DNA from 4 places in the Paraclostridium bifermentans genome. Region 1 is predicted to be linked to each of the others. Evidence: riboswitches for the same ligand, from Rfam matches in the RefSeq annotation. Region 1 holds a riboswitch; each other region holds the start of a gene.
The links. A riboswitch is a leader RNA that binds a small molecule or an ion and turns the genes downstream of it on or off. The one in region 1 is predicted to bind cobalamin.
Positions count from the first base shown of each region.

Region 2: another riboswitch for cobalamin. It lies ahead of cobT (nicotinate-nucleotide--dimethylbenzimidazole phosphoribosyltransferase); the one in region 1 lies ahead of KXZ80_RS04570 (ABC transporter substrate-binding protein).
Region 3: another riboswitch for cobalamin. It lies ahead of KXZ80_RS14545 (cobyric acid synthase); the one in region 1 lies ahead of KXZ80_RS04570 (ABC transporter substrate-binding protein).
Region 4: another riboswitch for cobalamin. It lies ahead of KXZ80_RS14360 (energy-coupling factor ABC transporter permease); the one in region 1 lies ahead of KXZ80_RS04570 (ABC transporter substrate-binding protein).

Region 1 is NZ_CP079737.1:943,017-951,127, forward strand. Features, by position in the region: gene KXZ80_RS04560 (Na/Pi cotransporter family protein) at 1-963, shown strand, start outside; gene deoD (purine-nucleoside phosphorylase) at 1,310-2,020, shown strand; cobalamin riboswitch at 2,215-2,392, shown strand; gene KXZ80_RS04570 (ABC transporter substrate-binding protein) at 2,409-3,431, shown strand; gene KXZ80_RS04575 (FecCD family ABC transporter permease) at 3,450-4,553, shown strand; gene KXZ80_RS04580 (ABC transporter ATP-binding protein) at 4,553-5,314, shown strand; gene KXZ80_RS04585 (aminotransferase class I/II-fold pyridoxal phosphate-dependent enzyme) at 5,807-7,306, shown strand; gene speD (adenosylmethionine decarboxylase) at 7,337-7,762, shown strand; gene speE (polyamine aminopropyltransferase) at 7,933-8,111, shown strand, end outside.
Region 2 is NZ_CP079737.1:3,016,479-3,024,589, reverse strand. Features, by position in the region: rRNA gene KXZ80_RS14600 (23S ribosomal RNA) at 1-1,171, shown strand, start outside; tRNA gene KXZ80_RS14595 (tRNA-Thr) at 1,225-1,299, shown strand; rRNA gene rrf (5S ribosomal RNA) at 1,309-1,425, shown strand; gene KXZ80_RS14585 (response regulator) at 1,832-2,026, shown strand; gene KXZ80_RS14580 (response regulator) at 1,986-2,189, shown strand; gene KXZ80_RS14575 (FtsX-like permease family protein) at 2,232-4,799, shown strand; gene KXZ80_RS14570 (ABC transporter ATP-binding protein) at 4,866-5,546, shown strand; cobalamin riboswitch at 6,000-6,175, shown strand; gene cobT (nicotinate-nucleotide--dimethylbenzimidazole phosphoribosyltransferase) at 6,282-7,328, shown strand; gene cobU (bifunctional adenosylcobinamide kinase/adenosylcobinamide-phosphate guanylyltransferase) at 7,342-7,902, shown strand; gene cobS (adenosylcobinamide-GDP ribazoletransferase) at 7,907-8,111, shown strand, end outside.
Region 3 is NZ_CP079737.1:3,008,135-3,016,245, reverse strand. Features, by position in the region: gene cobS (adenosylcobinamide-GDP ribazoletransferase) at 1-333, shown strand, start outside; gene KXZ80_RS14550 (histidine phosphatase family protein) at 345-950, shown strand; cobalamin riboswitch at 970-1,147, shown strand; gene KXZ80_RS14545 (cobyric acid synthase) at 1,267-2,778, shown strand; gene KXZ80_RS14540 (cobyrinate a,c-diamide synthase) at 2,787-4,142, shown strand; gene KXZ80_RS14535 (cobalamin biosynthesis protein) at 4,135-5,091, shown strand; gene KXZ80_RS14530 (pyridoxal phosphate-dependent aminotransferase) at 5,109-6,179, shown strand; gene KXZ80_RS14525 (GHMP family kinase ATP-binding protein) at 6,181-7,053, shown strand; gene KXZ80_RS14520 (cobalt-precorrin-8 methylmutase) at 7,056-7,688, shown strand; gene cbiD (cobalt-precorrin-5B (C(1))-methyltransferase CbiD) at 7,699-8,111, shown strand, end outside.
Region 4 is NZ_CP079737.1:2,973,235-2,981,345, forward strand. Features, by position in the region: gene KXZ80_RS14340 (DUF3553 domain-containing protein) at 1-1,730, opposite strand, end outside; gene KXZ80_RS14345 (energy-coupling factor ABC transporter ATP-binding protein) at 1,938-2,759, opposite strand; gene cbiQ (cobalt ECF transporter T component CbiQ) at 2,769-3,449, opposite strand; gene KXZ80_RS14355 (energy-coupling factor ABC transporter substrate-binding protein) at 3,443-3,742, opposite strand; gene KXZ80_RS14360 (energy-coupling factor ABC transporter permease) at 3,714-4,454, opposite strand; cobalamin riboswitch at 4,785-4,958, opposite strand; gene KXZ80_RS14365 (DUF1667 domain-containing protein) at 5,183-5,584, opposite strand; gene KXZ80_RS14370 (NAD(P)/FAD-dependent oxidoreductase) at 5,587-6,831, opposite strand; gene KXZ80_RS14375 (NAD(P)/FAD-dependent oxidoreductase) at 6,821-8,111, opposite strand, start outside.

The sequences.
Region 1 (8,111 bases):
GTTACATCTTTAATATCTAGTATAGGAGCTAGTATAAATGCTAGAAGAGCAGCTTTAATGCACTTAGTGTTTAATATAATAGGAACCATCGTATTTATGTTAATTTTAACAAAACCTATAACTATGATAGTTCAAAATTTAAATCCAGATGATGTAAGTAGACAAATTGCAAATGCTCATACATTATTTAATATAACAAATGTTATATTATTACTTCCTTTCTCTAAATACATAGTAAAGCTTACTATGAAGCTTATGCCAGAAAGAGAAGAAGAAATAAAAAGCAAAAAGACTGTTCATTACATAGATGATAGAATGATGGAAACTCCATCTATAGCTTTATCAAACACTATAAAAGAAACTTTAAGAATGGGTGAAAAAGCTAAAGAAAGTTTAGACAATGCAATGACAGGATTTTTAAATAAATCAAAAGAAAAAGTAGATAAATCTTTTAAAAATGAAAAGCTAATAAATATTTTACAAAAAAGCATACTAAATTATTTATTGAAACTATCTAAAACTTCATTAAATGATAATTCTAGAGAAAGTGTAGATTTATTATTTAATACTGTAAATGATATAGAAAGAGTTGGAGATCATGCAGAAAATATAGCAGAGCTTGCAACTACAGTTATAGATAATGATTTGAGTTTATCTAAAGATGGATCTGTTGAACTTAAAGAATTATACCAAAAGGTCTTAGACACGTACAGTTTAGCGCTTGAAAGTTTAGAGAAGTCAGATGTAGATTTGGCGTGTAGAGTAATAAAGATGGAAGAACAAGTTGATATGATGGAAAAAAGCTGTAGGGCAAATCATATGAGAAGACTAAACGCAAGTTCTTGTAGTGTGGACTCTGGAGTTATATTCTTAGATTTAATTAGTAATCTAGAAAGAGTATCAGATCATTCTGCTAATATAGCTCAACAGGTTATAAAATCGAGTAATAAGAAATTTGCATAATATAAGACTTTAAATAAAAAGCTTTATCAATATAATGTGACATTATGATTGATAAAGCTTTTTATATTTAATTAAACTATAAATGTAATTAAATTTTAAAAATTATAAAAATTGGCAGAAAGTATTGTACTAGTGAATAAAAAATTGTAATATATACATATAATATAGTGTATGCTAAAAGATAAAGAGTGTAGACTAAATAAGATATCAATATATACAAGTACATATATGTTATAAGGAAAAGTATTTCAATTTTAAATTGTATATATAATTATTGATATTAAATAAGATGATAATTAAGTTTAAATAATATTAATGATAGTTAAAGGAGAATGAAATTATGGCAATGGGAGCACCAACACCACACAATAGCGGTAAATTAGGAGATATAGCAGAAACAGTATTATTACCAGGGGATCCTCTAAGAGCTAAATTTATAGCAGAAACTTTCTTAGAAGACGTTGTTCAATACAACACTGTAAGAGGTATGAATGGTTATACTGGATACTATAATGGTAAAAAAATATCAGTGCAAGGTACAGGTATGGGTTGTCCATCAATAGGAATATATACATATGAATTAATCCATTTTTATGGAGTTAAAAATCTTATAAGAATAGGTTCTGCAGGAGCTTTACATGAAGATTTAAAAATGCATGATATAGTTATAGGAATGGGTTCTTGTACAGATTCTAATTATGCAGCTCAATACAACTTACCAGGAACATTTGCACCAGTAGCAAGCTATGAATTACTTAGTAAGGCTGTAGATGTTGCGAAAAGCCAAGGGGTTGAGCCTAAAGTTGGAAACATACTATGTAGTGATGTATTCTATGGAGATGAAGGATTAGATTCTTTAGCAAAATGGACTAAAATGGGTGTTCTAGCTGTCGAAATGGAATCAGCTGCACTTTATATGAATGCTGCAAGAGCTGGAGTTAATGCTCTTTGTATATTAACAATTTCTGATTGTCCTTTCAAAGGAGAAGCAACTACTGCTATGGAAAGACAAACTGCATTTACAAGAATGATGAATATAGCTTTAGAATTAGCTTAATATAAAAACTCGCTTTTGTATAACTATGAAAGCGAGTTTTTTTTATGCTAAAAAACTTAAATATTAATGGGTTTTATACTTAAAGGTCTAATTAAATAATGCAAGGAAAGTAAAAAATTGATACAGATTAAAAAATAAGATGTCTAAATTTTGCAATTTATAGAAAAATGAATCGGATTATGATAACATTATAATGATAAATATAAATACTAGGTTTTTATTAATTAATAGGGAATGATGTGAAAATCATCAACAGCCCCCGCTACTGTAATTACGGACGAGTCTTTTTTAAGCCACTGAAGAATTTCTTTGGGAAGGTAAAGATGAGGATGATGTATAAGTCAGGAGACCTGCCTAGATAAAACAAACTTTCGGAGGGAGAGACAAAATGAAAATATCAAAAAAAATTAAATTAAGTTTGCTTAGCTTAGTTATAGGGCTAAGCTTTGTAGGGTGCAGTAAAACCGAAACTAAAACTGAAGACACTACTGCAAAGAAGGTAGAAAAAACAAATGAAACAAAGGATAATTATTATCCAGTAACTATTACTACGCACAATAGTAACAAAGAAGAAATAAAGGTTACTATAAAAGAAAAACCTAAAAAGGCGCTTGCAGTTTATCAAGACTCTATAGAAACTATGCTAGCATTAGGGTTAGAAGATAATATAGTTGCGGCGGCTGGGTTAGACCATAAGGTTAAAGATGAATATAAAGAAGCTTTTAAAAAGGTTAAGTATTTAGATGAGTTTACGCCGTCTAAAGAAAATACTATGATGTTACAGCCAGATCTTATAGTAGGATGGGATTCTTTGTTTACCGATAAAACATTAGGAACAGTAGATTTTTGGCAAAATAAAGGCACAAATACATACATGGCATTAAATAGTGGAGCAGTAGAGCATAAAACTATTAAAAATGAATGTGAAGATATCTTAAATATAGGGAAAATATTTAACGTTGAAGATAAAGCTAAAAATATAGTTGGTAATATAAATAAGAAAGTAGATGAAGTTGTAGAGTCTGAAAAAGGCAAAAAGCAACAAACTACTTTAATAGTTGAATTTTACGATGATAAAATTAGTGGATATGGAAAAAGCACTCTAGGAGGAGATATGGTAACTAAACTAGGTGCGAAATTATTAAATGAAAATGGGAATCCACTAAGTAAAGAAGATTTAGTAAAATTAAATCCAGACAGTATATTTGTAGTATATATGAATAGAGATGATGATAGTAAAAAGGCTGAAGAAACTAAAAATTTAGTTATGAAAGACAAAGCATTACAAAGTTTAAATGCAGTTAAAAATAATAGAGTTTATCCAATAGAACTAGGACAAATGTATTGTAGTGGAGTAAGAACTATAGATGGAATAGAAACTTTTGCAAATGGACTTTATCCAAGTAAGTAGAAAGAGGGACATAGGCATATGCAATCAACGAAAAGCTTAAGAAAATATGGAAATAATGAAGAAAAGGGCTTTGTTAAAACAAAGCCTTTATATATATTAGTTATTATGGGACTTATTGTTGCTTTAATTCTATCTATTTTATTTGCGGTAACAATAGGTTCAAGTGACATAAGCATAAAGCAAGTATATCAAATAATAGGGTATAAACTATTTAGTATAGGAAATGAAAATAATTTATCTAATGGAGCTATCCATGATGTAGTATGGTTTATTAGGCTACCTAGAATAATTTTAGCTTTATGTGTAGGAATAGGACTATCTGTATGTGGAGTTGTAATGCAAGCTATAGTAAAAAACCCTCTAGCAGATCCTTATATCCTTGGCGTATCATCTGGAGCATCCTTAGGGGCTACAATAGCTATAATGTTAGGATTTACAACTTTATTAGGACAAAACTCAATAGGGATATTTGCATTCTTTGGTGCATTTTTAGTCTCGATGCTAGTTTTAATGATTTCAAACACAGGGTCAAGATCTAACTCTACAAAACTATTATTAGCGGGAATGGCTTTGAGTTCTGTGTGTAGTGCATTTTCAAGTTTTATAGTTTATATAAAAAATGATGCAGAAGGAATGAAAAATATAACATTTTGGCTTATGGGAAGTTTAGCTGGTGCTAAATGGGAAGAAATAGTATTTATACTTCCACTGATTTTAATAGGTACTATATTCTTTTTAAGTCAGTATAGAATATTAAATTTAATGTTGTTAGGAGATGATGTAGCCATAACATTAGGCACTGATTTACATAGGTATAGACAAGTATATCTAATTGTAACATCTCTCCTAGTAGGATTAGTGGTTTATTCATCTGGTATGATTGGATTTGTTGGACTTATAATACCTCACATTGTTAGAGGTTTATTTGGGACTGACCATAAAAAAATAATTCCAATATCTGCACTTTTGGGAGCTATATTTTTAATATGGTCAGATGTATTATCTCGAATAATAATAAGAAATGCAGAACTGCCGATTGGAATACTTATATCTATGATAGGAGCTCCTTGCTTTGTTTATCTAATGATAAGAAGAAGTTATGGGTTTGGAGGTACTAATTAATGAGGATAGAAACTAAAAAATTAGAGTTTTCTATAAATGAAAATAAAATATTAAAAGGCATAGATATTGATGTTAAAAATAAAGAATTTGTAGGGATTATAGGGCCTAATGGAAGTGGAAAATCGACTCTTTTAAAGTGTATATATAGAAACTTAACCCCAAGTAAAGGTGTAATATATCTAGATGATATTAATATTAAAAGTATATCAACTAAAGACAGTGCTAAAAAAATTGGAGTTGTAGCTCAACATAATCATAATAACTTTGATTTCTCGGTATTAGACATGGTACTTATGGGAAGGAGTCCTTATAAAAAAGTTATGGACAGAGATACTAAGGAAGATTATGAAATTGTATATAATGCTATAGATAAAGTAAATATAAGACATTTAATTAATAGAAACTTTAATACTTTATCTGGAGGAGAGCAACAAAGGGTTATACTAGCAAGGGCTTTAGCTCAGGATACAAAGTGTTTAATACTTGATGAACCAACCAATCATTTAGATATTAAATATCAGTTACAATTAATGGGTATCGTTAAAGATTTAGATATAGAAGTTATAGCAGCTATTCATGATTTAAATATTGCAGCTATGTATTGCGATAAAATATATGTTTTAAAAGATGGAGAAATTAGGGCTTATGGAACTCCGAAACAGGTTTTGACTACAGAACTTATAAAGGAAGTTTATGGAGTTAATGCTAAAATTTTAAAAGATGAAACTGATGATAATATAAATATAATTTTTAAAAAATAATTAAATTAAAAAATAAATATAGAAAGCTAAAAAATAATTTAAAAATATTTTTTAGCTTTTTTTTATGTAATAAATTAATTGTTTGTAAATAAAAATCAATTTGGTTAAAAAAAGTGAAAATTTATTATTTTAAAAAAGTTTAGCAGTAATATACATTAATGATTAGTAATATTAAATAAAACCATTGGTAAAACGATAAAATTGAGTTAGTTATACTAAACATAATAAAAATTAATATAAACAAAAGTTTACTTTAACTAAACATAATAAAAATTAATATAAACAGAAAAATAAAAAAATATGTATATACATTGAAATAACTAGAAATAGAAAAAATGATATTTAAAATAAAAAAATAAAAAAAGTGCTTGCAAAATGGGTGAAACTTTATATAATAAATATTGTGAGTTTAATAAAACTAAATTTTATGAATAGAAATAATAATCTTTGAAAAGTTAAATCAATCTTTAAAATAAAGAAGGGAGGAACGATTTGGAAGCTATAGGTAAAAACTTAGAGTTAGAATATGAGAAAAGTTATAAGTTAAATCATAGTCAAACACCACTGCTAAGCTCACTAAAAGAATATTCAAAAAAAGATATAGCATGTTTTGATGTACCTGGTCATGTAAGACATCAAGGGGTAGATATATTAAATAACTATTATGGAGAAGAATTGATGAAAATGGATATAAATTCATCGCCACTAATGGATAATGTGTCTAATCCTAGAGGAATTATAAAAAATGCCCAAAAACTTTTAGCAGATGCTTATGGTTCAGATGATGCTTTTTTTATAACCAATGGAACTACAGGAGCTATACATGCAATGATATTAAGTATCATAGAGGATAATGATAAATTGCTTCTTCCTAGAAATATACATAAATCAGTTATCAACGCATTAATATTAAGTGGAGGAGAACCTGTATTTATTCAACCAGAATTTGATAAAGAATTAGGAATAAGTCTTAATATAAGAGCTAGAGATGTAAAATATGCACTTGAAACTAATAAGGGGATAAAAGCTTTATTTTTACTTAATCCAACCTATTATGGAGCATGCAGTGATTTAAGTGAAATTATAGAAATATGCCATGAACATAATGTATTAGTTTTAGTAGATGAGGCACATGGAGCACACTTTCCATTCCATGAGGATTTACCACCATCGAGCATGAATTTAGGAGCAGATATGGCAGCGGTTAGCATACATAAAACTGGAGGGGCATTAACACAAGCTTCAGCACTGCTTTTAAATAATAAAAGTATAGAATCTAGTAAAGTTCTTCAATGTATAAACATGTTGCAGTCAACATCAGCCTCATATTTATTGATGAGTAGTATCGATGGAGCTAGATCAAATTTAGTTTCAAATGGGCAGGAACAACTATCAAAAGCTTTAAATCTTTCAAGATATGCAAAAGCTAAGCTTAATAAAATAAAAGGCATAAAAGTTGTATCTACAGAGTGCTTAAATGATGATGGAGTAAAGTTTATAGATGAGACAAAATTTTGTATAAATGTTAAAAATTTAAATTTAACAGGACTTGAAGTTTATGATTTATTATATAAAGAGTTTTCAGTTCAAGCGGAACTAGGAGATTTATATAATATACTAGCGTTAATATCTATAGGGACAGAAAAAGAAGATGTAGATAAATTAATAAATGCATTAGAAATAATATCTAAAATATATAAGAAGCCAGATGAAATGAAGGATATAGATATAAAACAAATAACTCCAATATTGAAATTAAAACCGAGAGATGCTTTTTATAAAAAGAAAGAAATGGTTTTACTTGATGAATGTATTGGAAGAATTTCTGGAGAATCTATAATGGCTTATCCGCCAGGTATCCCGATAGTAACACCTGGAGAAATAATTACAAAAGAAATTATAGAATATATAAAATTATTAAAAGATAATAATGCATATTTAAGTGATATGAAAGACAAAGAGTTAAATTATATATTAGTTATAAAAAAATAAATTAAAAACTTAATAAGGAGAGTGACGACTATGAAGTTTGAAACTTTAGGAAGACATATATTAGTTGAGTATTACAATTGTGATGAGGATATACTTAGAGATCCAAAGCTTATTGAAAAATATATGAATGACTCAGCTTTAAATGCAAAAGCAACTATAGTAGATTCAGTGTTTCACCATTTTAATCCATGGGGAGTATCGGGAGCTGTAATAATAGCAGAATCTCATTTAACTATACACACATGGCCAGAATATGGATATGCAGCTGCAGATTTCTTTACTTGTGGAGATATAGATCCTTGGAAAAGCTTTGAAATGCTAGAAGAATTATTGAAAGCTGAAAGAAGTGAATCTACAGAAATACCTAGAGGATTAACATCAAAAATACAAAAATTTGCAAAAAAAGATTTAGGCAATATTACTCATAAGCCACAAGACGAGCAAGAAGCTATATAAATAATAATCACCTAAATAAATATAAATAAAAAATAAAAAATTAAATTCAAATTCAATTATAACATACAAATAAAAAGTGGTCAAAAAACTGACAACTAAAAAATATATAAATATAAAAATAAAAACAGATAAAAATAAAAAATTAAATTCAAAATTCGGAGGTCTAATTTATGGAACTTTGGTATACAGAAGAGTGGACAGATAATGTTCGTTTCTCAATAAAAGTAGATAAACACTTATTTAGCGATCAATCAGATTTTCAAAGAGTTGATGTATTTGAAAGTAAGGAATTTGGAAAGTTTTTAACTTTAGATGGACTTATGATGGTAAGTTACAAAGATGAGTTTAT
Region 2 (8,111 bases), 1.2 Mb from region 1:
GTTAGGGTTAACGCCCGAGGTGGCCGCAGAGAATAGGCCCAAGCGACTGTTTACCAAAAACACAGGTTTCTGCTAAGTCGCAAGACGATGTATAGGAGCTGACGCCTGCCCGGTGCTGGAAGGTTAAGGGGATCTGTTAGGATTTATCCGAAGCAGTGAACTTAAGCCCCAGTAAACGGCGGCCGTAACTATAACGGTCCTAAGGTAGCGAAATTCCTTGTCGGGTAAGTTCCGACCCGCACGAAAGGCGTAACGATTTGGGCACTGTCTCAACAACAGACTCGGTGAAATTGTAATCCCGGTGAAGATGCCGGGTACCTGCGACAGGACGGAAAGACCCCATGGAGCTTTACTGTAGCTTGACATTGAATTTTGGTGCTACATGTACAGGATAGGTGGGAGGCTATGAAATCGGGACGCCAGTCTCGGTGGAGCTATCCTTGGGATACCACCCTTGTAGTACTGAGATTCTAACCAGATACCTTGAATCAGGTATTGGGACACTGTCAGGTGGGCAGTTTGACTGGGGCGGTCGCCTCCCAAAGAGTAACGGAGGCGCTCAAAGGTTCTCTCAGCACGGTCGGAAATCGTGCGTAGAGTGTAAAGGCAGAAGAGAGCTTGATTGCAAGACATACAGGTCGAGCAAGGACGAAAGTCGGACTTAGTGATCCGGTGGTTCCGCATGGAAGGGCCATCGCTCAACGGATAAAAGCTACCCTGGGGATAACAGGCTTATCTCCCCCAAGAGTCCACATCGACGGGGAGGTTTGGCACCTCGATGTCGGCTCATCACATCCTGGGGCTGTAGTAGGTCCCAAGGGTTGGGCTGTTCGCCCATTAAAGTGGTACGCGAGCTGGGTTCAGAACGTCGTGAGACAGTTCGGTCCCTATCCGTCGCAGGCGTAGGAAATTTGAGGAGACCTGTCCTTAGTACGAGAGGACCGGGATGGACGTACCTCTGGTGTACCAGTTGTTCTGCCAAGGGCATGGCTGGGTAGCTATGTACGGAATGGATAAGCGCTGAAAGCATCTAAGCGCGAAGCCAACTTCAAGATAAGATTTCCCACCGTAAGGGTAAGATCCCAGGAAGACTACCTGGTTGATAGGTCGGAGGTGTAAGTGCAGCAATGTATGTAGCTTACCGATACTAATAGATCGAGGACTTGACCAAGATTATTTAATCTTATAAATGTTATTCAGTTTTCAAAGCATTAAAACTTAGTTGCTAGTGTGGCTCAACGGTAGAGCAGCTGACTTGTAATCAGCAGGTTGTAGGTTCGATTCCTATCACTAGCTCCATAAAGATTATGTGGTTATTATAGCAAAGAGGATACACCTGTTCCCATTCCGAACACAGAAGTTAAGCTCTTTAGCGCCGATGGTACTTGGTGGGAAGCTGCCTGGGAGAGTAGGATGTAGCCACGTAATTTTTTTTATTTTACGTGGATTTGTAGTGGTTAGTATTAAGTTACATTTGAAGTCATAAAGCTGAAAAGATGCTTTAAAATGACTTCTGCATTGTAACTTAATACTAACCACTTTTTGTTGTGCAAAAATAAATAAAGATTACGCTTGTACGGTAGGAGATAAATATAAGAGAAGATGATTTAAAATGATTTCTGCATTGTAACTTAATACTAACCACCTTTTTCGTACATCAAAATAAAAAAGAACTGTGTTTGTACGATATGGATAAATAAAAGATTAAATAATTGTAAAAATTTACCATTAAAGTATATTGTGTTAATATATTTATATAGCGAAATAAGGGGAAAAAAAGAAATATTATATTTGACGGATTAAATATAAATTTAGCATATATGGAGGGTTTATGATTAAGATTGTTATTTGTGAAGATAATTTTTCATGTAGAGAAAAATTAAAAGAAAATTTAGAAATTATATTGAATAAATTAACTAATCAATTTGAAATAATAGTATTTAATTGTGGGGAGGATTTAATAAATAATTACCCTGAAGATGCATATGAAAAAGTTAATAAGTATGGAAGTCGCAAAAAAAATTAGAGAAAAAGACAAAAGTTGTGAAATCATATTTATAACAGGGGTAATAGATTATCTACAAGACGGATATGAATTTAGAGTATATAGATATTTATTAAAGCCAATTAAATTTGTAGATTTAAAAAAGCATACTATTTCGTCTATAAAGGAAGTTTTTGAAAGTTAATTATTACAATTTAATTTAATATTTTTTATAGGGAGAGAAAAAATGTTATTTGAGCTAAAGCTAGCCTTAATGTATTTACGAAAAAATAGAAAAGAGTCAATTACTATAATAGCTTCTATAGTAGTTGCAATCACATTAATACTGGGAGTAGACATAATAGGAGATAGTATGTCTATCAATCAAATAAACCAGGCTAAAGAAATTGCAGGATATTATGATGGAACATTTATAAGTAATAATAAAGAAAATATAGAAAAATTAAAAAAGGTAGATGAAGTTTATAATTTATCTACAGTTAAAAATTTAGGTGAATTTATTTTACAAGATGGATTAAAAAGTAAACTATATTCATTTGATAAAAATTATTTAAAGGATTTAAACTATGACCTTATTTCAGGAAGATATCCTAAAAATGAACATGAAATTATTATAGATTCAAAGTTATTAGGTAAATATGATAAGGAAAATATTTTAAATAAAAGTATTTCAGGAGTAAATAAAATTAATTATAAATTAGATGAAACTAATGAAATTTATAGTAAAAAAGATAATTATAAGGTTGTTGGGGTTATAAGTAAAGTTGAAGACTATTATAACCTTGAAGATATAGAACTAGATAGCTTTGTTGGAGATAGTAAAAATATAATACCAGATAAATTTATAACTTATAGTACGATTTATAATGTTAAAGGGATTAATGAACATAATATAGATCAGAAATTTAATGAAATAAGAAAAAAATACGATCCATCATCTGACTATACAACAGATATTAGAAAAGATGGACAATCAGACGTATCTAGTAATCAATACTTGGATGCGGCACTTAGATTATATGGAGCTTTCCAACAGGAGAATCAAAAAGAGGTAAAAATCCTTGTAGCAATAACTGCATCTCTTACAATTTTTAATTATTTTAATATAATTCTTAGTAAAATGATGAATCAAATTGGAGACTTAAGAACAGTGGGCATGTCTAATAAAAAGGTTATTAGATTTTATTTATTTCAAATGAGTATATTATTTATTATAGGTGGATTTATAGGGTTTATCTCTTCTATTATTTTTGCAAGATATGCTATGAGTATATTTGTAGGATCCAACTTATTTAATATAAGTGATTTTAGCAAAGTTAAGTTAAATATTTCACATCTTATAGTAGGTAAAGCTTTTTTAATAACTATAGGTGCATTATTAATAGCAATATGTTTACCTATATTAAAATCATTAAAAAAATACCCAATGGATCTTATAAATAAAAGTGACAAGGTTAAGTATAAAGCAAAAAAGAATAAGAAAATTCTAAAAACACTTCTAAAAAACAATTTATTAAGAAGCAAATTTAAGTCAATAATTTCAATTGTCATAATTGCATTTAGTGGATTTGTGTTTATATCATGTACATCTACGAATATGAAAAACTATTTTAATAAAACACAGAAATATTCAGTAGGACTTAAAGATGAATATAGTTACATGATAAAGCCTTATGAAAATGTTGATGAGAGCATAGATAAGATAAGTATGGAAGAGACGTCAAATATAAAGAAGATTAAAGGAGTAAAAGATTTTAATTTATTAAGTCATACATGTGGATATGTAACAATATCAAAAGATAATTTAAATAAATCTTATATTAAAATGGAGGGGATAAAAGATAATAAAAAAGAAAATTTAGAAGTAATGGCTTTGATAAGTGGAGTTGATGATTATAATAAATTAAATAAATATGTAAAAGAAGGAAATATACAAAAAATTAATGAACAAAATAATAAATTTATAGATGTTGCAATATGCAATAAATTTAGCAACATATATAACGGTAAGATGGAAGATGCTATTAAAAATTTAAAAATAGGAGATATATTTGAGTTTAAAGTGCTAAACAAAAAAGATAATAAAGAATTTGGTTACAAAACATATAAATGTAGAGTTAATGCTATACTAGATCAATCATTCCAATATAATAACGGAATGCAAAATTATGCTGTAAATATGGGTATATACATGAATTTAGAATCATTCAAGAATATAACAAATGACACTTATATACAGGAAGTAAACTTTAATATAGATGGGGAGGGTAATAAACAAGCAGATAAATTAGTAGATAATATAAATAAAAAGTATAATTCCTTGAATATTATTACTCCAAATAACAAATATAAAAGTTCAACTGACTCAAATAGTTACTTAAAGTCTAGGTTGATGATAGGGTCTATACTATTGATAGCTGCATTATTTAATATATATACAACAGTTAGTATAAATATTAATAACAATATAAGAGAGTTTTCTATATTAAGGGCTATAGGGCTTAAAAAGAAATATTTAAAAAAGTTAGTTATATATGAAGCTTTAGTTTATAGCCTTATAGGTAGTGTATTAGCGGGGGTTGCAGTTTCAATAGATGAGCTTATATTTTTCACCAAAAGTAAACAAATACATGCAAAATTAGGACATAATTTGAACATGAGTGATATATACATACCTCCAAAAGAGGTTCTTATATTTATGTCAATAACAATTTTATTTGCTTTTTTAATAGGGTATTTCAAGTCAAAGTTAATAGACAATATAGATATAAGTGAGGGTATAAATAAATACTAAAATAATTTATATTTTTAATAAGTCTGTATATAGACAAACTATAATAAAATAAGGAATTGATAATATATGAAAAAAAGTATAAAAACAAAAGATTTAAAAAAGATATATGGAAAAGGAGATAGCGGGGTAAACGCTGTTGATGGTATTACTTTAGAAATAGAAAGTGGTAAGTTTACTGCTATTGTTGGAGAAAGCGGAAGTGGTAAAAGTACCTTGCTTCATTGTATGGCAGGATTGGACAAACCTACATCAGGAAATGTATATTTAGGAGATCAGGATATATATACATTAAATGATGATAAATTATCTAAAATTAGGGTACAAGAATACGGATTTGTTTTCCAAAGTTTTAACCTAATACCAGTTATTAATGTATATGAAAATATAATTTTACCAATATCTCTTGACTCAAAACCAGTAGATAAAAAGTATATTGATAGTACTATCGAAAGATTAGGATTAAAAGATCAAATAAAAAAATTTCCAAATGAGCTATCGGGGGGACAACAACAAAGGGTTGCAATAGCAAGAGCTTTATCAAATCAACCATCTATAATATTTGCAGATGAACCCACTGGAAATTTAGATAGTAAAACTAGTGACGAAGTTATGGATATATTAAAGAGCTGTGTTAAACAATTTAATCAGACTTTAGTTATGATAACTCATGATGAAAAAATAGCAAAAATGGCAGATATAATGATTACTATAAGTGATGGTAAACTAATAGAAATAAGGCAAGGTTAAAAGGAAATATGAGTATAGGGGAACTTATTGTATTTCAATAATATACAGGAATTTTAATTGGTACGTGTATAAGTTGAAGCAACATCAGCACTAGATAATATATCTCAAAAGTTTATATTAGAAAATATAAGTGAATTATTAAAAAATAAAACTGTTATAGTTATAGCACATAGATTATTTGCAATAATGAATCCTGACAAAATCTATGTCTTAAATAAAGGGCAGGTTGTTGAGTCAGGATCACATGAAGAACTTTTAAGTAAAAAAGGTGTATATTATAATATATTCCAACGAACTCTATCTAATTAATCATTTTTATGGTATTATTATATATACTCAAATAGATAAGTAAATAATTACAATGGAAAAAATTAAAGGATTTATGTACACTAATGTAGAATTAGTTGTATGTGGGGAGATTTTTTATATATAATATCAATAAAACAAAATTAAATAACTTAAATATATATAGGTTCTTACATTTAAGATTAATAGGGAAAGAGGTGTAATCCCTCTACAGTCCCCGCTACTGTGATGCAGACGAACTCTATTTACCACTGTTAAAATTACGGGAAGGTTAGAGCAAGGAAGAAGCTAAGTCAGGAGACCTGCCTAGTATATTATATAACTAGGTTCTCGGGGTGAAGAATTTAAATCTTAAAATATTTTTATGACATATTTAAAGACTTAACTCTTGAGTTAAGTCTTTTTTTATTGTAATTTAAGGAGGTAGTCATGAAAACTTTAGAACAGACGATAAATAACATAAAGCCATTAAGTGAATTACATATGAATGCAGCGAAAGATAGATTAGATAAATTAATTAAACCTGTGGGGAGCTTAGGAAAATTAGAAGATATATGTATACAAATAGCAGGAATAACTGAAAAAAAATATTTTGATACAGATAAAAAAATAGTGATTGCTTTTGCAGGAGATCATGGAGTATATGAAGAAGGTGTAGCACCAGACCCTCAGAAAATAACTAGACTTCAATTTCCGAACTTTACTAAAGGGGTATGTGGAGTAGGAGCTATATCTAAATTTGTAAATTCTGATGTTATTGCAATTGACTTAGGAATAAATACAGATGAAAAATTAGATGGAGTTATAGATTATAAGATTAGAAAAGGAACTTCTAATATGGCAAAAGGGCCAGCTATGACTAGGGAAGAAGCCATTAGATGTTTAGAAATAGGTATAAAAGTAGCAAATGAGAGTATAGAAAAAGGATATAACCTTATAGGAATAGGAGAAATGGGAATTTGTAATACTACTCCAAGTAGCGCTATAGTTTCTGTTATAGCTGATTGTGATCCTATAGATGTTACAGGAATAGGAGCAGGACTTAAAAAAGATAGAGTAGCTCATAAAGCTAACACGATAAGAAAAGCAATTGAATTAAATAAGCCAGATAAATTAGATGGAGTTGATATATTATCTAAAGTTGGAGGTTTTGAAATAGGTGGAATGGCAGGCGTGATTTTAGCTTGTGCTGCTAATAGAACTCCAATAGTTATTGATGGATTTATATCATATGCAGCAGCTTTAATAGCATACACTATAAATCCTATGGTTAAAGAGTATATGATAGCATCACATACATCAGCAGAAGCAGGGGCAGCTAAGGCCTTAGAAATATTAAAGTTAAATCCTATGCTTAATATGGATATGAGATTAGGTGAAGGAAGTGGTTCAGCATTAGCCTTCAATATTATAGAAGCTGCAAATTACGCATATAAAAATATGGCAACAACTGATGAAGTAGATATAGGAAAATAAGAAGGTGAAATTTATGAGCAAGTTAATTTTAGTTACTGGTGGATCTAGATCTGGAAAAAGTAGTTTTGCAGAAAGTTTATGTATAAGTAGAGAAAATTCAACAGCATATATAGCAACTTCTACTCCTTTTGATGAGGAGATGAAAGATAGAGTTAAAAAACATAAAGAAAGTAGACCGAGTAATTGGGAAACTTATGAAGTTTTTAAAGATATATATTCGATAATAGATAATTTAGGTAATAAACATCAAACTGTTATTTTGGATTGTGTAACACTATTAGTTAATAATTTGATATTTGACTATGGAATAGATTTTGATAAATGCACACCAGAAGAAACTAATGAGATGGAAAAGTATATAAAACAACAAATTGAAATGCTAATAAATGAAATTAAAAAAACAGATTTATACTTTGTAATAGTAACTAATGAGTTAGGTATGAGTTTAGTGCCTGATAATAAACTTTGTAGAGTATATTCTGATATAGTAGGTAGGATAAATCAGTATATAGCTAAATGTGCTGATGAAGTTTACTTTGTTGTAAGTGGTATACCTATGAAAATTAAGGAGTAGTAATATGAAAAGATTTATAGGAATATTACAGTTTTTAACTAGAATTCCAATTAGAGTCGATATAGGATTTGATGATGAGTTTCATAAAACTATGTACTACTTTCCTTTAGTAGGATTTGTGCTTGGAATTTTATACTTTATAGTTGGACTAGTATCAAGTTTAGTATTTGATAGTTATATAACATCTGTAAATATATTAATAGCAACTG
Region 3 (8,111 bases), 1.2 Mb from region 1:
ATTGTAATAGCTTCTTATAAAAGTGTAACACCAAGAAAAAATGGTATGGGGAATGTTTTTATAGGAAAGCCAACTTTAAATATGATTTTAATTGGGATATCATATACAGCAATATTAGTAGCATTTATAGGTTCAGTATTATTTAATTTAGATGTAATAAGTATAATTAAAGTAATAACATTTATACCAGTTATGATTATATTTACTAGAGGTTTTGTTAAATATATATATTCAAAAATAGATGGAATAACAGGAGACATACTTGGATGTACATCCGAACTTGTTGAGGTTGTATATTTAATATTTATATATTTGACATTTGGATTAAAATAAGAGGTGAGATTATGTCAAAGCTTATATTAGTAAGGCATGCAACGACAACTGATAATATAGATGGAAATTTATCTGGGCATATAGATAGTGAGTTAAGTGATTTTGGAAAAAAACAAATACTTAAACTAAATAAATTCTTAGAAAAAGAGAATGTTGATTGCATATATACAACTACATCTACTAGAACTAAGAATACGATAAAGGATATAGCTAAATTTAAAAATTTAGAAATTGTTGAGAGTGAGAATCTTAAAGAAATTAGTTTTGGGGATTTTGAAGGAATGAATTTTGAATATATAAAAAGTAATTTTCCTAAAGAATTTGAAAAAATAATTAAAAATGGATTCGAATACAAATATCCAAATGGGGAAAGTTTAGTAGATTCTTATAATAGAGTCTGTAAAGAAATAAATCATATACTGGATTGTAACAAAAACAAAACTATTTTGATATGTGCTCATGCAGGAACAATAAGAAATATTATTTCTTATTTAATTGGGAATACACATGAGTATCATTGGAATTTTAAAATAGACAATGCATCAGTTAGTATTATAGACATAGTAGATGGATTTTCTGTAATTCATACACTAAATAATACTTTATATTTAACATAAATACATATGAAAATATCATAAAAATAGACATAAATTAGGTTCTTCATTAAAGATTAATAGGGAAAAAGGTTAGAATCCTTTGCAGCCCCCGCTACTGTAATGCTGACGAAACTATTAGACACCACTGTGATTTTACGGGAAGGAATAGGACTAGGATGAAGCTGAGTCAGGAGACCTGCCTAGTTTATGGAAATAAAGTCTTCGGGGTGAAGGATTTTAAAATTGGTTAAGTATATACTTTTTTAAGACCTATCCATCGTGGATAGGTCTTTTTTGCAATTAAAAAACAATATAAATTGGAAAGGAAACTTTTATTATGAGTAAATCATTAATGTTTTTAGGAACAGCTTCTAATGTAGGTAAAAGTACTTTGGCTGCTGGGTTATGCAGAATACTAAAACAAGATGGATATAGTGTAGCACCTTTTAAATCTCAAAATATGGCATTAAATTCATACATAACAAAAGATGGGTTAGAAATGGGGAGAGCACAAGTTACTCAAGCTGAAGCGGCTGGAATTGAACCTGATGTTAGAATGAATCCAATTTTATTAAAACCATCAGGTAAAAATAGATGTCAGGTAATAGTAAATGGAAAAGTTCTTGATAACGTAAGTTCTAGTATATACCACGATTATAAAGAAGACTTAGCCTTAATGTTAAAAAAAACTTATAAAGACTTAAGCGATGAGTATGATGTAATTGTTTTAGAAGGTGCAGGAAGTTGCGCAGAAATCAATTTGAAAGATAGAGATATTGCTAATATGGGAATGGCCGAAATTGCAGATGCACCGGTAGTATTAGTTGCTGATATAGATAGAGGTGGAGTGTTTGCATCTATAGCTGGAACAATGATTTTACTAGAAGAAAAAGAACGAGAAAGAGTTAAAGGTGTTATTATTAATAAATTTAGAGGTACTGTAGAGCTTTTACAATCAGGAATAGATATGCTAGAAGATATTATAAAAGTTCCTGTCATAGGAGTAGTTCCATATAGTGATTTAAATATAGAAGATGAAGACAGTGTAACAGATAGATTTAAAAAACAATTTAAAAAGAATGATGTGAATATAGAGATAATAAGAACACCGTACATGTCTAATTTTACAGACATGCATATGCTAGAGATACAAGAAGATGTAAGTATTAGATATATAGAAAAAGGAGAGTCTTTATCAGATCCAGATATGGTAATAATACCGGGGAGTAAAAATACAATAGAAGATTTAATTTATATAAGAGAAAGTGGATTAGAAAAACAAATAAAAGATTTACAAAAACAAGGAAAATTGATATTTGGAATTTGTGGAGGATATCAGCTTTTAGGTAATAAATTATATGACCCGGAAGGTATAGAGGGATCTATAAAAGAGATTGATGGAATCGGACTTTTAGATATAGAAACTAAGTTTGAAAAAGAAAAAGTTACAACTCAAGTTGAAGCTATTATAAATAAAGATTTAAATGGATACTTAAATTCATTAAGCGATATTAGTGTAAATGGATATGAAATACATATGGGTGAAACAGATATAAAAGGAAAATCACTACTAACAATAACTAAAAAATTAGAAGATAATGTTTCATATCAAGAGGGATGTATAAATGAAGAAGGAAATGTAGTTGGAACGTACATTCACGGTATTTTTGATGATGCTAGTTTTACAAGAGAAATATTAAATTCAATAAGGAAAAATAAAGGATTAGAAGAAAATAAAAGTTCTATAACTTCATTTGAAGAATTTAAAAATAAAGAGTATGACAAGTTAGCAAAAATACTAAGAGAATGTTTAGATATGAAAAAAATATATGAGATTATAAATGGTTAGGTGATAATATGAAAAAAATATTGATAGCAGGAACAAATAGTGGAGTTGGAAAAACTACTATTTCACTGGGAATAATGCAAGCTCTAACTAAAAGAGGCTTAAAAGTTCAACCGTATAAAGTGGGACCAGATTATATAGACCCATCGTATCACACATTCATAACTGGGAGAGACTCAAGAAATTTAGATTCATATATGTTGGAAGATGAAAAAATTAAATATATAGTAAATGAAGCATCAGAGGAAGCTGATATATCGGTAATAGAAGGGGTTATGGGATTGTATGATGGATTTGGTATAGATTTAGATGCATGTACAAGTTCATATACTTCTAAATTATTAAAGGCTCCAGTTATATTGGTTATAAACGGAAAGGCTATGTCTTCTTCAGCAGCAGCTATGGTTCTTGGATATAAAGAATTAGATAAAAATGTAAATATAAAAGGTGTAGTAGTAAACAATGTAAAAACAAAAGGTCACTATGAACTTATAAAAGGAGCTATAGAGAAATATTGTAATACTGAAGTATTAGGTTATTTTCCACCTAATGAAAAATTTTCTTTAGAGTCTAGGCACTTAGGTTTAATTCCAAGTGTTGAAATGGAATCTTTAAAAGAAAAATTTAGTGATTTAGGAGATGAGATAGAAAAATACATAGATATAGATAGACTAATTGAAATTTCAGAAAGTGAATCAGTAAAAAGCAATTTTGATTTAAAAGATTTACCAAGGTTTGAAAATAAAAAAGTAGCTATAGCTTATGATAAAGCATTTAATTTTTATTATAAAGAAAACATAGAACTATTAGAACATATGGGGTGTGAAATTGTTAAATTTAGTCCTCTTAATGATAAGAAGGTTCCTGAAGCAGACTGTATATACATTGGAGGTGGGTTTCCAGAAATATTTGCAAAAGAGTTGCATTTAAATGAAAGTATGAGATTATCTATAAAAAATGCACATGAAAAAAATATACCTATATATGCTGAATGTGGTGGGCTTATGTATTTAGGGGAAAAGCTGAAAGATTCAGATGAAAATATTTATAATATGGTAGGAATATTTAAAGGAACTAGCGAAATGACAACTTCGCTTAAAAGGTTTGGATATTGTGATGGGATAGCTAAGGAAGATACAATTCTTTCCAATGAAGGAGAAATTATAAAAGGACATGAATTCCATCACTCAGAATTTAAAAGTGATGAAAACTGTGCCTATAAAATGATTAAAAAAAGAGGCAATAAAATTGTAGATGAATGGGATGGAGGATATTCAAAAGGTAATACCTTAGCTACATATTTACATACTCATTTTTATAATAATTTAGATTCAATAATAAAATTTAGAGGTGATAGAAATGAGTAAATTAATAATTTTAGTAATGGTTATAGCTTATCTACTGGATTTGATTATAGGAGATCCATATTCTTTTCCACATCCGGTTAGATTTATTGGAAATCTTATAAGGTTTACAGAAGGAAAAATAAGAAAAATTTTTAAATCAAAAAATCAATTGAAAATAGGGGGATTCCTACTTTGGATTATAACAGTAGGATTTACAGCATTAGTAACAGGTTTAATTTTAAATTTACTTTGTATAAATAATATTTTTTATGTGATTATAGCATCAATAATATTATATACAACATTATCAACAAAGTGTTTAGCGGATGAAGCAAAAAAAATATATGAAGTTTTAAAAACTGGAGATATTGAAAAATCTAGAAAACAACTATCTTATATAGTTGGAAGAGATACAACCAGTTTAAGTGAAAATGAAATAATAAGAGCGACTGTTGAAACTGTAGCTGAAAATACAGTAGATGGAATAATTTCACCTATGATGTATGGCTTTATCGGAGGACCTGTTCTTGCAATGGCTTATAAAGCTATAAATACATTAGACTCAATGGTTGGATATAAAAATGAAAAGTATGGAGACATAGGATTTGCGTCTGCAAAGATTGATGATATAGCAAACTTTATACCCGCTAGAATAACACCATTTTTCATGATGATAGCAAGTTTTATATTAGGATTTAACTCTAAAAAAAGTATCAAAATAGCTATGAGAGATAGAAAAAACCACAAAAGTCCAAATTGTGCATATGCAGAAGGTGCAGTAGCAGGTGCTTTAGAAGTACAACTAGGAGGAACAAACATGTACTTTGGAGAAAAGGTTTATAAACCTACTATAGGGGATAAAGATAGAGAGTTAGAAGCTGAAGATATATTAAGAACAAATAAAATAATGTATTTGACGTCATTTATAGCTTTAGTTATATTTTCAATAATTACTTATATAGTACTTTAAGATAGAGGGTGGAAATCATGAAAGACCTTGGACATGGAGCAAACGTAGAAGATATGTGTAGAGCTTATAAAAAAAATCCAAAAGATATTATAGATTTTAGTTCTAATATAAATCCATATTTAATACCAAATTTAGATAAATATATATTAGAAGGGCTAAGCGTATGCAATAAATATCCTGATATAAGCTATAAAAGCCTGAGAGAAAATATAGCTAGATATTTAAATGTAGATAGCTATAATATAATACCAGGAAATGGAGCTACTGAAATAATATATCTGTTAATGAAAAGTATAGGTAAAAGGATAGCTATTTTGAACCCAACTTTCTCAGAATATGAGAGAAGCGCAAATTTAAGTGGGCTAGAAGTTTTAAATTTATATCTAAATAAGGATACCAATTTTGAACTTGATTTAAATTATATAAATGAAAACATAGATAAATTTGATAGTTTATTTATATGTAATCCATCAAATCCTATTGGAAAAACATATGATTTAAGTTCACTAGTAGAACTTCTAAAAAAGCACAATAAATTGCTTATAGTAGATGAAACTTTTATGGAATTTGCAGAAAATGAAGAAAATTATAGTCTCATAAAACATATTAAAGAAAATGAAAATATTTTTATAATAAAGGCTATAACTAAGTTTTTTGGAATTCCAGGTATAAGGCTAGGATATGGAGTATGTAGCAATCAAAACATTTTAGATAAGATGTATGAAATTAAAGAACCATGGACTATAAACTCTTTTGCAGATATTATTTCAAATTATATATTTAAAGATGAAGAATATATCAAAAATAGCAAAGGATTTTTTATAAAAGAAAGAGCATATGTTTTAAAAGAATTACGAGATATAAAAGCAATTAAGGCGTATGATACAAATACAAATTTTATTTTAATAAAATTGCTAAATACAACAGCAAGTAAATTAAAAGAAAAATTATTTCTAGAAGGAAACATACTCATTAGAGATGCATCTAATTTTAGAAATTTAGATGAAAGTTATATTAGGATAGCGATAAAAAGTCATTCAGAAAATAAAAAAATATTAAGCCAATTAAATAAAATTCTAGGAGAATAGGATGAAATCATATGGAATATGCCCAGCATCTTGTGGAGAGTTTGTGCAAGGTATGATAAAAGAAAAAGAATACTTATCATCTTATGCAATTAATCGATTTTCTAAAGTGACATTAGAAGAAAAAATTAGTGATGTAAATAGAGGACCATTAAAAGCAAGAAAAGCTATGGAAGAGGTATTTAGATATTTTAATTTGCCTAAGAATGACTTGAAAAATATATCTATAGATATAAAAAGCGAGATACCTATAAGCAAAGGTATGGCAAGTTCTACTGCAGATATAGGAGCTACCATAAGAGCAACACTAAACCTTATAGGAAGAGATTTAAGTGAGTATGATATATCAAAGCTTGCAACAAAAATTGAACCTACAGATTCTATATATCTAAAAGAAAACACTATATTTAATCCGTTAGATGCAAGTGTTGTAAAAAAATTGGGATGTTTCAATACTGGAAAAGTATTGATATTAGAGCCCAATGATAAATTAAGCACTAAGCACATAAGAAAAAAGGAAAATTACACAAAACTTAAAAGACAAAATAAGTACATAATTGAATATGCCTTTAAACTACTGGAACAAGGAATAAAGAATAATGATTTAAATTTAATAGGACAAGCATGCAATATAAGTAGTGTTGCAAATGAAAATATTCATAAGAAAAAATACTTAAGTGAAATAATGGATATTTCAAAAGAGTATGGGGCTTGTGGGGTTAATATAGCTCACAGTGGAACAGTTATAGGTATATTGCTTGAATGTGATATGGATGAAAGTAAAATAGTAGAGAAAATAGTAGAGAAGAAAATAGATAAAAAATACAAAAAAATATACACAGCAAATATAATAGCTGGGGGACTTAGGAGTGAATAACTATGGAATACATTAAAAATCCTATGATGATAGAGACTAAGAGTTTTGAAATAATTCAAGGCATAATTGATGAGATACGACCTGAATACGAATTTAAAAATGAGCTAGAAGAAAAAATAATAAAAAGAGCTATACATACAACTGCTGACTTCGAGTATTTAGATATATTAAAAATATCTGAAGATGTAGTCGAAAATATTATAAGTGCTTTGAAAGAAAATGCAACTATATACACTGATACTAACATGGCTTTAAGTGGCATAAATAAAAAAAGATTAGAGGCATTAGGTTGTAAGTACAAATGTTTTGTAAGTGATGAAAAAGTAGCGGATTTTGCAAAACAAAAAGGTATAACAAGATCTATGGCAGCAGTGGAAGTTGCAGCAAAAGAAGAAGGTAAAAAAATATTTGTACTTGGAAATGCGCCAACTGCTTTATATAAAGTTATAGAAATGCATAATTCAAAAGAATTGAATGTTGAAGCTGTAGTGGGAGTACCTGTAGGATTTGTAGGAGCAGCTGAATCTAAAGATGAGTTAGAAAAAACAGATATTCCTTACATAATATCAAAAGGTAGAAAAGGTGGAAGCAACTTAGCAGCAGCAATAATAAATGCAATACTATACTCTATGTAAGGACGATATTATGGAAGAATATGTTTATATAGATGGGAAAAAATACAAACGAGGATATACTACTGGATCATGTGCAACAGGTGCAGCTAAAGCGGCCACATATATGATTTTAACTAAGGAAACATTAGAAACTGTAAATATAGATACCCCTAAGGGAATTCCATTAAATTTAAAAGTGGAGAATGTAGATATAAATAATGATTTTGCACAATGTTCCATTCAAAAAGATGGAGGCGATGATATAGATGCAACTCATAAAATGCATATATATGCTAAAGCTGAACTTATTGATTCGAATGAAATAATAATAGATGGTGGAATTGGGATTGGAAGGGTAACTAAAAAAGGCTTAGGAATAGAAATTGGAAAAGCTGCAATAAATAAAACGCCTATATCCATGATACAAAGTGAGGTTAGAAAAGT
Region 4 (8,111 bases), 1.3 Mb from region 1:
ATAGGGAATAATCCTTCTTCCATACCAACTAAATGAACAACTGGAAACTCAAGTCCCTTAGATGTATGGATTGTCATAAGTGATACTCTGTCATTTTCTTCATCATCACTTTCTGTTGAAGTAAGAGCTACATTAGTTAAAAATGTTTCTAAATCTTTTTCTTCACTAGTATTTTCAAATTCAATAGCAATTGATATAAACTCTTTTAAGTTGTCTATTCTGTCTTGAGCGTCTTCATTTTTATCTTTTTCAAGTTCATCTAAATATCCAGTAACATCTAAAACTTTCTCTATAAGTTTACTTACTGAATAAGCATCCTTTATTACTCTAAGAGTTCCTACTAAATCTACAAATCCATTTATATTTGCTCTAGCTTTTGTAGATATATCAGAGTTAGTATCTACATCTAAAAGAACGGAGAATATACTCTCTTGCTTTAAGCTAGCTCTATCCTCTATTTTTTCTATTGTTCTAAGTCCAATTCCTCTTTTAGGAACATTTATTATTCTCTTTAAAGATATATCATCTTGGACATTTTGAAGAACTCTTAAGTATGCAACTAAATCTTTTATTTCTTTTCTTTCATAGAATTTAGTTCCTCCATATATATTATATGGTATTTGACTTCTATTTAAAGCATCCTCTATAGCACGAGCTTGTGCATTCGCTCTGTATAATACAGCAAAGTCTTTAAAAGGTTTGTTTTGCTTTCTATGAATTCTCCATATATTATCAGCAACAAAATCTGCTTCTTCTATCTCGTCTGATGTTACCTGTATCTTAATCTTTTCGCCTTCTTTTTGCTCACTCCAAAGTTTTTTTCTCTTTCTTTCTATATTATTAGAGATAACTGTATTAGCTGCATCTAATATAACTTGAGTTGATCTATAATTTTGTTCTAATTTTACTACATGAACATCATCATAGTCTCTTTCAAATTCAAGTATATTTCTTATATCTGCACCTCTCCATCCATATATACTTTGGTCATCATCTCCAACAACACATATGTTTTGATGCTCTTTAGCTAGCAACTTTATAAATTCATATTGAGCTTTACTTGTATCTTGATACTCATCTACCATTATATATCTAAATTTATTTATATAGTATGCTAGTACACTTTCTTCCGTTTTTAGTAACTCAACAGTTTTTATTATTAAATCATCAAAGTCTAGTGCACTATTTCTTTTTAAACGGTCTTGGTATAAAGTATATACATCTGCAATTTTACTCATTCTCGCATCATTTCTATGCATATCTTTATATTCTTTAGGACTTAATAATTTATCTTTTGCTCCAGAAATATAACTTATAACTACTTTAGGTTCAAAAGATTTATCACTTAAGTTTAATTCCTTTAAACAATCTTTAACTAAAGTAACTTGGTCTGAGCTATCATATATAACGAAAGATCTATTATATCCGATTCTATTTATATCTTTTCTAAGAATTCTAACACAGCATGAATGGAAAGTTGTTATCCACATATCTTTGACATCCGAATCTATAGTTTCTTCAACTCTTTCCTTCATTTCATTTGCAGCTTTATTTGTAAATGTTATTGCTAATATATTACTAGGATGTACTCCTTTATTTTTCATAAGATGAGCTATTCTTGTTGTTAAAACTCTCGTTTTTCCTGAACCAGCTCCTGCTAATATAAGCACTGGCCCTTCTGTTTTTAATACCGCTTCTTTTTGGGCGGGGTTTAGTGAATCTATATCCATCATTACCTCCTGATTGTATATGTTATATGTATATTTTAATCTATTATCTATATTTATTCAAATTTATTAAAAGCCCATATTAATCATATCCATTTTTTTAATTTTTTCTACAAAGAAAAAATCCTCAGATATATATCCAAGGATTAAATTTAGACTAAAGGTATTTATTTATTATATATATTAATCTTAACTTAATAAGATTAGGGGCTAATTATTAACAGAATTTATACATGTTTTATTAAAATAATCGTATAAATCCTCTTCTTTTTTAAATAAAGGTAAATTCATGTTTTTGTGTATTTTTACAAGCCATGGACTATTTAATCCTGCCTCTTTAATTTTCAAATCATCTTTAAAAACGTCATTAGAATTTCCTTCAATTGTTATCTTACCTTTATTTAAAACATATATATAGTCGCAAAGGTCATATATTAAATCCATATCATGACTCGATATAACTACCTTTACGCCCTTTTCACATAATTCTTTTAATATTTTTATAATAGCTTTTGTACTTATTGGGTCTAATCCAGCTGTTGGCTCATCTAATAAAACAACTTTGTTTTCCATAGCTATAACAGATGCTATAGCTACTCTTTTTTTCTGCCCATAGCTTAAAAAATGTACTGGCTTATCTATTAAATCTATCGCATTAACCAATTCTAATGCTCTATAAACTTTTTTATTTATTTCACTTTCTTCTAACCCTATATTTCTTAAAGAAAATGCAATGTCATCATATACTCTTGAATAAAATATCTGCTTATCTGGATCTTGAAATACTATACCTACATCTCTTCTTAAGTTATACAAGTCTTTCTTTTTATAACTTAATTCTTTACTATCATAAATAATTTTTCCTGATGAAGGTTTCAATATCCCCATTAAGTTCATAAATAAAGTTGACTTACCTGACCCATTTGAACCTATTATCCCAATCATATTCCCATTTGAAAAATCTAAACTTATATTGTCTAATGCTTTATTATTTTTTTCATATTTATATGTTAAGTTTTCTACTTTAAACATTTTAGTCTCCTATACGTGAAATTTACCATCATACAACTTTATATCTAAAGATATACTCATATCTTCATATCTTCTCATCATTCTAAAAAACAATGTTTTTATAAGCAATGACATTGAATTATATGATGTCATTAAATTCGTATACCCAAATTTTAGTTGTTGTGATTTATATATTTCTTCTGCTTCTTCTATAAATATAAATATAAATCTATAAATTAAAATCATCAATTCTATAAGTGTATGTGGAATATGTAGTTTTTTTAATACTATTATTAATTGATTAAATGGAGTCGTAAGTATTAAGAAATAAATTGATATAATACAACTCATAGCTCTAAGTAATATGTTTACTGAGCTTTTTACAGCAAATTCAGTAGTTCCTATGTATAATCCTAATATATTTACATTGAATATATAATCTTTATTTTCAAATGATATATTAATCAAATTTAATCCAATACCTATAATTAAAAAAATTATAGGTATTTTTAAACATTTAATGTATAGTTTCATATCTACTCTTGCTATAAATAGTATTAAAGCTGTCATAAATAGCATTATAAGTATATGTATATTTGCATTTTGGGTAAGCATAGAAGCTATAACTCCTATAAATGTAATTCCTAATTTTATCAATGGATTTACATCTTTTATATTATTTAAATATGCACAGTTGTCAATTTCTAACATTTATCTTTTTTTCCTTTTTTATATCCTAAAAAATATCCAATTATTCCTGCCCCTATAGCTGCTTGAGTAGAGAAAAGTAAACTTTCAATCTCACCACTAGGTGGTTCATATAAACTATTAAACCAAGGTTTATAATTAGGATTTATTTCACTAATTAAAGATTCTGCTTCTCCATCAGCACCTCCGTATTCAGCAGTTGAGTTTAATATTAACGGAGTTATTATTAAGATTACTGTTAAAATTAATAATAGTATATTTTTATTTCTAGTTTTGACTTTCGAATTTGTACTCATCTTCTACAACTCCTTCTTCATTTTGTGTTATTAAATTGTATACTAATGTAGTTAATAATCCTTCTGCAATTGCTATAGGTATTTGAGTTATAAAGAATACACCTAAAAATTTTACTAATGACCCTAATATACCTCCTGCTGGATCAGGAAATGCTAATGCTAATTGAGTTGCAGTTACAGTATATGTAGCTAAATCTCCTAATGCTGCTGAAAAAAATACACTTTTTCCTGTACTAATGTTTCTTTTTTTACAGAATTTAAATATTAAAAACGATACTATAGGACCTACTATAGCCATAGAAAAAGCATTTGCTCCTAAAGTTGTAAGTCCTCCATGCGCAAGAAGTATAGCTTGAAATAGTAAAGCTATACTTCCAACTACTGCCATTACAGATGGCCCAAACAATATTGCTCCTAGACCTACACCAGTAGGATGTGAACAACTACCTGTTAAAGATGGTATTTTTAAAGCTGATAGTACGAATACAAATGCACCTGCTAGAGCTAACAGTACTTTCTTTTTAGGATCAGCTTTTACTATTTTATTTATTGATTTTAACCCGTATATGAAAAATGGTATAAATACGACAGTCCATAATATAGACCATTGCATAGGTAAGAATCCTTCCATGATGTGCATTGCATGTGAAGTCACAGGATTTAAGATTACAAGTAGTAATCCTGCTATAACTGATAATTTTAAATAATTCATTTTAAATCCCTCTCTTTTTTTATTTAGTACATTATTGTTTCATGTGATAAAATGACTAAATCAACTCTAAGTTTTAAAGGGCATACATAAAAATTCGCTTTGCTCATGTCGCCAACGACTTCGTCCGTTGCTCAAAAAAATTTTTTTACGCCTAAAACCTAGTATTTTAATATAACTAAATTTTATAGAATACTATAGTTTTTTGTAAGCATACTTTACTTAAGCGTAAAAAAATCCCAATCTTTGGATTAGGATTTAATAACATGACAAAGTGGACATAGTACTTTTAAACTATGATACTTTCAATTATTTTCCTTCACCCCGAAGAACTTAATTTTTCAATTATAGGCAGGTCTCCTGGCTTAGCTTCTCTTTACTCCTTTTCCTTCCCGTAAAATTTACAGTGGTTTTAAAAGTTTCATCAGCTTTACAGTAGCGGGGGCTGCAGAGGATTTTAACCTCTTTCCCTATTAATTTTAAAAAACCTATAATCTCTAATATTTAATTATAATTTATCACATACTCTATCTATTATATATAATTCTATAAAAATTTCTATATTCCTCTAAAATTTTTATTTTTATTTTTTATACTTAAGTATATTTAACCAACTATATAGTTATTACTAAAATAAGTTATATACTTTAATAATTCTAACAATAAAAGTAACCTCCTTTAAATATATTTATATCTAAAGAAGGTTATTTTTATTGTCCATTAATTTTTTATTATATACAATCTCTTAATTCATGATCACTATTTTTATCACTTGTATTCATACTTTCCATACTCTTAGAACTTACAATATCAACACCTGTTCCTAATATGTCTTTAACTATAATATCTCCCACATTAACAGGTGCACATACGCATACTTTATCTAAAACTTTCATAATATCAAACATTAACTCTTTAGGCACAGAGTCATTAGTTTTAACTGGAAGTAAGTTTAAATAAGAACCGCTAAGTTTAACTGTAGTAGTTATAACTCTTCTTGGATTTGTAACTTCCTCAACTCCATATTTTGCTCCTCTTTTACATGTGTTTCCTTCTACTTTATATTCTCCATCAACTTTACTTACAACTAATGAACATCCCATTGGACATACTGTACAAGTAACATTTTTCATAATTATGCCTCCTCTACACTAACTATTATATTTCCTTTAATATCTTTGAATAAATCTTTACTAATTTTTATATTTTCCATCTCTGAAGGTATCATATGAGGTCTCTTTTTCTCTAGAATAATTTCATCGTTACTTCTAACAACTAACTTTTTATTTTTGCAAATTTCTCTTACTCTCATAAATAAGTTTACATCTTCATCACTGCTAACATCTATATTTTGAGGAACTATATATATAATTCCATTATCTGCAACTGTGTTAACTTCTTTATTTTTATTTAACTTATTTAAACAGTATAAAGCTGCATTCTTTCCAGCTATTTTACTTTCTTTTGTAACAAAATCAACTAAGTCATGAACATGAACAACATTCCCACATGCAAACACTCCATCTACATTTGTAGACATTGAATTATTTACAATAGGTCCACTAGTTTTATTGTCTAATACAACTCCAGCTTCAACACTTAATTCATTCTCAGGTATAAGCCCTACAGATAAAAGAAGAGTATCACAGCTTATATATTCTTCTGTTCCTTTTATAGGTCTTCTATTTTCATCTAGCTTGCTAATTGTAACCCCTTTTACTCTTTCTTTTCCATCTATATGTGTTATTCCTGTACTTAACATTAAAGGTATGTCAAAATCATCTAAACATTGAACAATATTTCTAGTTAATCCACTTGAATGTGGGTTTATTTCAACTACTGCCTTTACTTTAGCTCCTTCTAATGTCATACGTCTTGCCATTATAAGTCCTATATCACCAGACCCATATATAACAATTTCTTTTCCTACCATATATCCTTCCATATTAGAAAGTCTTTGAGCAGCTCCAGCATTATAAACTCCTGCTGGTCTATATCCAGGTATATCTATCGCTCCTCTTGTTCTTTCTCTACATCCCATTGCTAAAACTATAGCGTCTGCTTTTATATTTATTATTCCATCTTCACCTAAAGCTTCTATAGTCTTATCTTCACTTATATTTAAAACCATCGTATCTAGCATATATTCAATATTTTCTTGTTTAACCATTTCTATGAATTTATGAGCATACTCCGGTCCTGTTAATTCTTCTTTAAACTCATGTAATCCAAAACCATTGTGTATACATTGATTAAGTATTCCACCTAGTTCTCTATCTCTTTCTATTATAAGTACATCTTTTGCACCATTTCTTTTAGCTTCAACTGCTGCACCTAAACCTGCAGGTCCTCCTCCAACAACTACAACATTATATTTCAACTAACTCACCCCTTAATTCTTTTGATTTTCCTAATACAGTATTAGAGTTTTCGTAGTCTTTTAAAACATCTTCCACATCTATTTTAAGCTCTCTTGCTAATATTTCTATAACTTTAGGTCCGCAAAATCCACCTTGACATCTTCCCATACCTGGTCTTACTCTTCTTTTAACCCCATCTAGTGTTCTAGCTCCACATAGTGAATTTATTGCATCTACAATTTCACCTTCTGTTATACTTTCGCATCTACAAACTATTTTTTTGTATCTTGGATCCTTCTTCATAATTTCTTCTTTTTCTTCTTGAGTCATTTTTATGAAAGGTTTATTCTTATGTCTTTTAGACTCAAACTTTTTATTTTCACTTAACATTAATCCTTCTTCTTTAAGAATTTCTACAACATATTTTGCAACTGCTGGTGCTGATGCAAGGCCTGGTGATTCTATTCCTCCAACATTTATAAAGTTTTTACATTTCTTTGATGCAAATATCATAAAGTCTCCTGTATTTGGAGTTGCTCTAAGCCCTGCAAAACTAGTTATTGTTTTTCTGAAATCTATATTTTCTATAGTCTTTTTAGAGCTATTTACGATTTCACTAATTCCGTCTTTTGATGTAGATACATCTTCTTTTTCATCTACAGCAGTAGCATTTGGCCCTACTAATAAATTGCCATGCACTGTTTGTGTAACCAATACTCCTTTTCCTTTTTCAGTTGGACATTGGAATAAAACATGATTAGCAATTTTACCTTCGCTTTTATCTAATATTTTATATTCTCCTTTTCTAGGTATTATAAAATATTCGTCTCCACCTATCATGTTGTTTATCTTATCAGCGAAAACTCCAGCTGCATTTACAACATATTTAGCTTTTATATCATTTTTATTTTTTATTTTTATATTGAAGCAATCGTCTTCTTTAACTATGTCTGAAACTTCAGATTCTAGTTTTAAGTCTACTCCATTAAACATAGCATTTTCCATAAGTGCTATATTTAAGTTAAATGGACAAACAATTCCTGCACTCTCACAAAGTAATGCTCCAACTACATTTTCATTAACATTTGGTTCTAGTTCTAATACTTCTTCTTTATTTAATACTTTTAATCCAGTCGCTTTATTTTCTAATCCTCTTTCGTATAAACCTCTAACGTGTTTCATTTCTTCTTCATCAAATGCTAAAACTAACGATCCTGTTTGTTTAAAGTCTACGTTTAAATCTTTACATAAATCTTTATATAATTTATTACCTTCTATATTTAACTTAGCTTTTAAGCTT